3 regions of the Streptomyces sp. NPDC053069 genome follow, and region 2 is predicted to be linked to each of the others. Evidence: riboswitches for the same ligand, from Rfam matches in the RefSeq annotation. Region 2 holds a riboswitch; each other region holds the start of a gene.

Region 1 (2,251 bases), on a different contig from region 2:
GAGCGTACGGGCCCGCAAGGGCCGTTGCCAGGCGAAGGCGTACGGCTGCGCTTGCCGTGGCCGCCGGGCCGGAGGAACCTCGAAGGGTGGGGGTCCGCGTGGTCCGCGCCCCGCCGGGCCGCGGGCGCCCGAAGGAGGTCACCATGGGCACCGCGACAGGTTCCGCCTTCGACACCGAGGCACTGCGCCGGGGCATAGAAGGGAACACCGGGAACACCCTTCTGTCGCTCTACGCCGACGACGCGGAGATCCGCATCGTCGACCACAACCACCAGCCCAGCCACCCCACCGTGCTGCGCGGCCGGGGTCAGATCGCCGAGTTGCTGGACGACATCTACAGCCGCGACATGACACACAAGCTGGACCAGTGCGTGGTGCAGGGCGACCACGCCGCCTTCACCGAGTCCTGCCAGTACGGGGACGGCACCCGGGTCCTCGCCGAGTCGATGGTCACCTTGCGTGACGGCAAGATAGCCAGTCAGTTGCTCATCCAGGCCTGGGACGAGTAGGCCTGGGACGAGTAGCCGCGCACACCGGCATGACAGACGCCGGAAGGAGATTCTCCACGGTCCAGGTCACCTCCGGGCTGACCTGGACCTTCTCTGCCCGCACGGCCCTCGGGCGGATGCCCGGGGCGCATCCGCGAAAGCTGCCGGCTTCCGGGCGGGCCGAAGGGCATGCGGGTGCTCGGTTACGCTGTACCCGGGCCGTGACTGGCGCTGAGGTGGAGTACCACCGGGGAGCGGTCCGTGGTGGATGCCGCGCGCCTGGGCGAGAGAGTCGATCCAGCTCAGGAGTGTGCAGCATGACCCAGGCCCGTCTCATGGACGGCACCGCCCTCGCCCGCCGTATCGTCGAGGACACCGCGAAGAAGGCCGCCGGCCTCACCGCCCGGACCGGCACCGCGCCCTGTCTCGCGACCGTGCTCGTCGGCGAGGACCCGGCGTCCGTGACCTACGTCCGCATGAAGCAGAACCGCTGCCGCAAGGCCGGTATCGAGTCCCGGCACGTGGCCCTGCCCGCCACCACGACCACCGGCGAACTCGTCGGCGCGCTGCGGGAGTTGTCGGCCGACCCGACCGTGCACGGCATCCTGCTCCAGCACCCGGCCGGCAAGCACATCGACGAGCGGGCCGCGTTCGAGGCGATCGCTCCGGAGAAGGACGTCGACGGCGTCACCTTCGCCTCGTTCGCCACGATGAGCTTCGGCCTGCCGGGCTTCGTCTCCTGCACGCCCGGCGGCATCCTGCGGCTGCTGGACGAGTACGGCGTCGATCCCGCCGGGAAGCGGGCCGTGGTCGTGGGCCGCAGCGCGATCCTCGGCAAGCCGGTGGGCATGCTGCTCCTGGCCCGGGACGCGACCGTGACGTACTGCCACTCGCGGACGACGGACCTGTCGGCGGCGGTCCGGGAGGCGGACATCGTGGTCGCCGCGGTGGGCCGGCCGCGGCTGATCCGCGGTCAGGACATCAAGCCGGGCGCGGTGGTGATCGACGCCGGTTACAACCCGGGGAACGTCGGCGACGTCGACTTCGACTCCGCGGTGGAGCGGGCCTCGCTGATCACGCCGGTGCCGGGCGGTGTCGGCCCCATGACGATCGCCACCCTGCTGGAGCAGACCGTCGAGGCCGCCGCCCGGCAGCTCGGTGCATGAGGTCGGCGCAGAAGGTGAGCGCTGAGGTCAGCGCATCCAGGCGCTGTATCCCATGACATCTCCGGCCTTCACGCCGTACTCGGGGTCGTCCTTGACGAAGGTGGCCTCCATGCCGAGGACAGCGCCGGTGCGCGGTTCCAGGATCAGCATGCGCCGGACGGTGCCGGCGTCGTACACATAGGCCTGGCCGGGGCGGCCGAGCCGGTCGGTCACCTGCCCGGCCGGCCGCAGCCCGTGGGCCTGCGCGAACACCCGGACGAGAGCCGCCGACTCGCGGGCACCGAGGGTCCAGTTGTCGAGCAGTTCCCCGACGGCGTCGAAGAGTTCGCCGGTGCTCAGCGGGGCCGTGCCGCGGTTGATCCCGGGGCGGGCGATCTCGGTGAGATAGGCGCGCAGGGCCGCCGCGGTGTGCGGCGGGGGCGCCTCGGGCGGGGCGTCGCTCCAGCTCGGCGGGTAGGTGGTCCGGCTCAGCACATGACCGTCCGTCACGAGGCGTGGCTCGTCGCCCTCGTCGGTGAGGACGGGGCGGCCGGGTGTGCGCGGGTCGGTCGCCACGACGAGTTCGGTGTGACTGGCGTCCGCCCGCCAGCGCACCAC
Region 2 (2,251 bases):
TGGGCGAAACAGTTGGGCGGGCGCTGTGGAAGATCTTCCCTCGGTCGAGACGGCCGTGTCGGTCCACTGCCTGGTGGCGAAGGTGCGCGGGGTCATGGACCACGTCTCGCAGCTTGAACTGCGCGGGCAGCTGACGCAGGTTATAGATCGTGCGGAACGGGCCGTCGTGCTGGACCTGTCGGATGTGTCGTTCTGCGACTCGGCGGGGCTGAACGTGCTGCTGGGAGCTCGTCGTGAGGCGGAGAGAGCTGCGGTGATGCTGGTTCTGGCCTGTGTGCCGATCAAGCTGCGCCGGGTCCTGGAAATGACCGGAGCCGATCAGGTCCTACGGGTCTTTGCCACCATCGATGACGCTGAGGCCGCCCTGAGCAGCTAATGGCTCCGTCGCTCTGGCAGCGCATGATGCCGTCCTGGCTGCCCCACGCGCTCCCGACCGGCGCGCGTCAGTGCGTGATCATCGCCCTGTTCACCCCGGCGGTCCTGATCGCACTCGCCGCGGCGGTGCCGGCGCTGCTGGTCCTGCCGTTCCTGCCGGACGGGACAGGCCGCACCGTACAACTCCTCACGGCGCACACCGACTACATGCGCACACTGCTGGACGGTAGCCACCCCTGACGACGACCCGCGCCCCACCACGCAAGTAGCACACGGAGTTGGACTGCGTGTAGCGCAGGACCGCCAGGCCCAGCAGGAGATCCTCGGCTGCCGCGGTCGGCAGCGTGCCGCATACGACGTTGTCCAGCAGAGCGGTGGACAACGCCACCTCGTCGCGCCGCTGGGACAGCCGCAAGCCGAACACCTCCCGTGTCTCGCACTGTGGGGGTGTGAACGCCTGGTCCGCTTCCATGACCAGGAAGCGGCCGTTCTTCTTCTTGCTGAGCGTCGCGACGGTGCCGGGGGCGTAACCGGGGGCAATGACGCCGTCGCAGACCACGCGGGACAACAGCTCGGCGAGTTCGGTGTCGACCGGGTGCGACACGGCGGCGAAGTCGCCGTAGGAGGACTTCGGATCGGCGTCGCGGGCACGCAGGTATGCGCTGGTGAGCGCACCGACACTGTCGCGGTCGATGCCGTAGAGCTTGGCGGTGACGTCATCGACGGGGCCGGCCACGGCCGCTCCGGCGGGCGAGACGTGTTTGAAGGAGGCAGCGGCCGGCCGGTTCAGGACCCTGCTTGCCTCCAGCACCAGCTGCCAACTGTTGAGTGCGTCCAGCATGTTGATGTAGGACGGGTTGCCCTGCAACACCCGGACCGGCCATCGGCCGAGCTGCACCGGCGCGGTAGTCGCCGCCGCCTGCTGCGGGTTGATCTCATAGCGCAGATCCACGTCATAGCCTCCTGTGTCAGCGGGACATCACTGACGCAGGCGCCCAGGCGGTCGACGCTCACGCGGGAAAACGGCCGCTCTCCGGTGGTTCTCCACCTTCGCCAGTCGCGACCGGACACGATGCTATCTGCACGAGCGAGTACATAGTTTCGCCGGTCATGCCGTCAGTGCCAGCGGACGCCCGCCCCACCGGATGCCCTTCTCGCTACGGATGCGGACGCGCTCCTTACGTTGGGCGGCCAGGACGTCGGGATGGTGGGCGTTGGCGTTGCGCCAGCGCAGGTATCGGTGCAGTTCACGGGTCTGGACGGTGTGGTTGGGATGGTTCGAGTTGGCCAGGATGCGTTGGTCGGGGTGAAGCACAGCTCCACCTTGTTCTTCCGGGCCCCACTGGCGGATCTTGGCGCCCTTGTGGACACGCGGTCAAGGAAGCGGTCCAGGACGCGCTCGATCCGGTCCAGCTTGGCGTCGCGGTCGGGGTCAGTGGACTCCTTCCAGGTCTTGGTCCGCTGGAAGGTGACGCCGCATCGGGCGAGCAGGCAGCGCAGGGCCTCGCGACCGATGCGGATCACCCGACAGGAGATGCAGCTTCCCGATCACAAAGAAGTCGCCGTCGTCCAGCTCCAGGACGTCCGGGCAGTTGTTCGCTTCGACGGACCCGCGCTCGGCGGGCGTCGATCCATGCGGCGCATGAGGCTCTTTACAGTGACACAATCGGTGTTATGAACACCAATACGGACTGGGCCTACCGGGTGTTCGAGCCGCACGGGTCCGAGGGCTGGCGCCCCTACGGCAGCGACCCCGAACAGTGGCACGGCGTGATCACCGCCGCCGACACGGACGAGGGCGCCAAGCACGCCATCGGCCGCATCATCGCCGACCTCATGACCGAGTGGGAGAGGACCGGTCTCCACCACGCGATGC
Region 3 (2,251 bases), on a different contig from region 2:
GTGACGCCGTGGGTCTCCTTCACCAGCACGCCCCGGTCCATCAGCCGCTGCGACACCTCGCGCCCGGTGCCGACCGCCCGGGCGATGTCCAGCCCCGCCCACAGTCCGCGTCCCCGCACCGCCGTCACCGCGCCCGTGCCGAGCAGCCCCGCCAGCTCGCTGTGCAGCCGCGCGCCCAGCTCGGCCGCCCGCGCCTGGAACTCGCCCGTGCGCAGCATCGCGATCACCTCCAGCGCCACCGCGCAGGCCAGCGGATTCCCCCCGAACGTCGACCCGTGCTCGCCCGGGCGGAACACTCCGAGCACCTCCGCGCTCGACACCACCGCCGACACCGGCACGATCCCGCCGCCCAGCGCCTTGCCCAGCACATACATGTCCGGGACCACCCCCTCGTGTTCGCACGCGAAGGTCCGCCCCGTGCGGCCGAGACCCGACTGCACCTCGTCGGCGACGAAGAGCACGTTCCGTTCGCGGGTCAGCTCCCGGACCGCGGGCAGATAGCCGGCCGGCGGCACGATCACCCCGTTCTCGCCCTGGACCGGCTCCAGCAGCACCGCCACGGTGTTCTCCGTCAGCGCCTGCCGCATCGCCGTCGGATCGCCGTACGGCACGATCTCGAACCCCGGCGTGTACGGCCCGAAGTCCGCCCGGGCCTCCGGGTCGGTGGAGAAGCTGATGATCGTCGTCGTACGCCCGTGGAAGTTGCCGCCCGCAACCACGATCTTCGCCATCTCCGCGGGCACCCCCTTCACCCGGTACCCCCACTTCCGGGCCGTCTTCACCGCGCTCTCCACCGCCTCCGCGCCGGTGTTCACGGGCAGCACCATCTCCATCCCGCACAGCTCGGCCAGCTCCGTGCAGAACGCCGCGAACCGGTCGTGCAGGAAGGCGCGGGACGTCAGCGTCACCCGCTCCAGCTGCGCCTTCGCCGCCTCGATCAGCCGCCGGTTGCGGTGTCCGAAGTTGAGCGCCGAGTAACCGGCCAGCAGATCGAGATACCGCCGCCCCTCCACATCCGTCATCCAGGCGCCGTCCGCCGTGGCCACGACGACCGGCAGCGGATGGTAGGTGGGCGCACAGTGCGCCTCGGCGGCGCTGATGAGGTCTTCTGCAGCGGTCATGGCCTCTCCCGGATCCGACGAGAACACTTCGGGAACACGACGGTGAACTCCTTCCTACCGTCGCTCGCATGGTGGACGCGGGACCTGCGCCGTCCGGCTCGCCCGGTAGGCTGATCAGCGGGCCGTGACTGGCGCGCTGGGATGGGACGGACCATCGGGGAGCGGCCCGACGGGAAACAGTGCCGTGCGCCTGGGCCGAACGTGAACGCTGTACGCACACCGTCCGGAGGTCCTCATGCCAGAGCAGCAGCCCCTCTCCACCGAGTCCACCGCCTTCCGTGCCGCCCTCGACGTCATCCGCGCCGTCGAGCCCCGGGTCGCCGACGCCATCGGCCAGGAGGTGACCGACCAGCGCGCGATGCTCAAGCTGATCGCCTCCGAGAACTACGCCTCCCCGGCCACCCTGCTGGCGATGGGCAACTGGTTCAGCGACAAGTACGCCGAGGGCACCGTCGGCCGCCGCTTCTACGCCGGCTGCCGCAACGTCGACACCGTCGAGGCCCTGGCCGCCGAGCACGCCCGCGAACTGTTCGGCGCCCGCCACGCCTACGTCCAGCCGCACTCCGGCATCGACGCCAACCTCGTCGCCTTCTGGGCCGTACTCGCCGACCGGGTCGAGGCCCCCTTCCTGGAGAAGACCGGCGCCCGCCAGGTCAACGACCTCACCGAGGCCGACTGGGCCGAGCTGCGCCAGGCCTTCGGCAACCAGCGCATGCTCGGCATGTCCCTGGACGCCGGCGGCCACCTCACCCACGGCTTCCGCCCGAACATCTCCGGCAAGATGTTCGACCAGCGGTCCTACGGCACCGACCCGGCGACGGGCCTCATCGACTACGAGGCCCTGCGCACCCAGGCCCGCGAGTTCAAGCCGCTGATCATCGTCGCCGGCTACTCGGCGTACCCCCGCCTGGTGAACTTCCGGATCATGCGCGAGATCGCCGACGAGGTCGGCGCGACCCTGATGGTCGACATGGCCCACTTCGCGGGCCTCGTCGCCGGCAAGGTGCTCACCGGCGACTTCGACCCGGTCCCGCACGCCCAGATCGTCACCACCACCACCCACAAGTCGCTGCGCGGCCCGCGCGGCGGCATGGTCCTGTGCGACGACTCCCTCAAGGACCAGGTCGACC

The links. Region 2 has a riboswitch for ZMP and ZTP ahead of ACIGXP_RS14865 (hypothetical protein). Riboswitches for the same ligand answer to the same signal wherever they lie in the genome.
Region 1: linked by a shared signal. The riboswitch ahead of ACIGXP_RS19550 (bifunctional 5,10-methylenetetrahydrofolate dehydrogenase/5,10-methenyltetrahydrofolate cyclohydrolase) and the one ahead of ACIGXP_RS14865 (hypothetical protein) in region 2 are both predicted to bind ZMP and ZTP.
Region 3: linked by a shared signal. The riboswitch ahead of ACIGXP_RS04200 (glycine hydroxymethyltransferase) and the one ahead of ACIGXP_RS14865 (hypothetical protein) in region 2 are both predicted to bind ZMP and ZTP.

Annotation. Positions count from the first base shown of each region.
Region 1 covers NZ_JBITZN010000007.1:496,911-499,161, forward strand. The annotation lists gene ACIGXP_RS19545 (nuclear transport factor 2 family protein) at 144-509, shown strand; ZMP/ZTP riboswitch at 700-780, shown strand; gene ACIGXP_RS19550 (bifunctional 5,10-methylenetetrahydrofolate dehydrogenase/5,10-methenyltetrahydrofolate cyclohydrolase) at 806-1,654, shown strand; gene ACIGXP_RS19555 (CU044_5270 family protein) at 1,682-2,251, opposite strand, start outside.
Region 2 covers NZ_JBITZN010000005.1:465,631-467,881, reverse strand. The annotation lists gene ACIGXP_RS14875 (STAS domain-containing protein) at 26-376, shown strand; gene ACIGXP_RS14870 (dTMP kinase) at 376-615, shown strand; gene ACIGXP_RS14865 (hypothetical protein) at 563-1,327, opposite strand; ZMP/ZTP riboswitch at 1,362-1,446, opposite strand; partial or broken gene ACIGXP_RS14860 (hypothetical protein) at 1,484-1,902, opposite strand; gene ACIGXP_RS14855 (hypothetical protein) at 2,050-2,251, shown strand, end outside.
Region 3 covers NZ_JBITZN010000002.1:129,944-132,194, forward strand. The annotation lists gene rocD (ornithine--oxo-acid transaminase) at 1-1,121, opposite strand, end outside; ZMP/ZTP riboswitch at 1,236-1,324, shown strand; gene ACIGXP_RS04200 (glycine hydroxymethyltransferase) at 1,357-2,251, shown strand, end outside.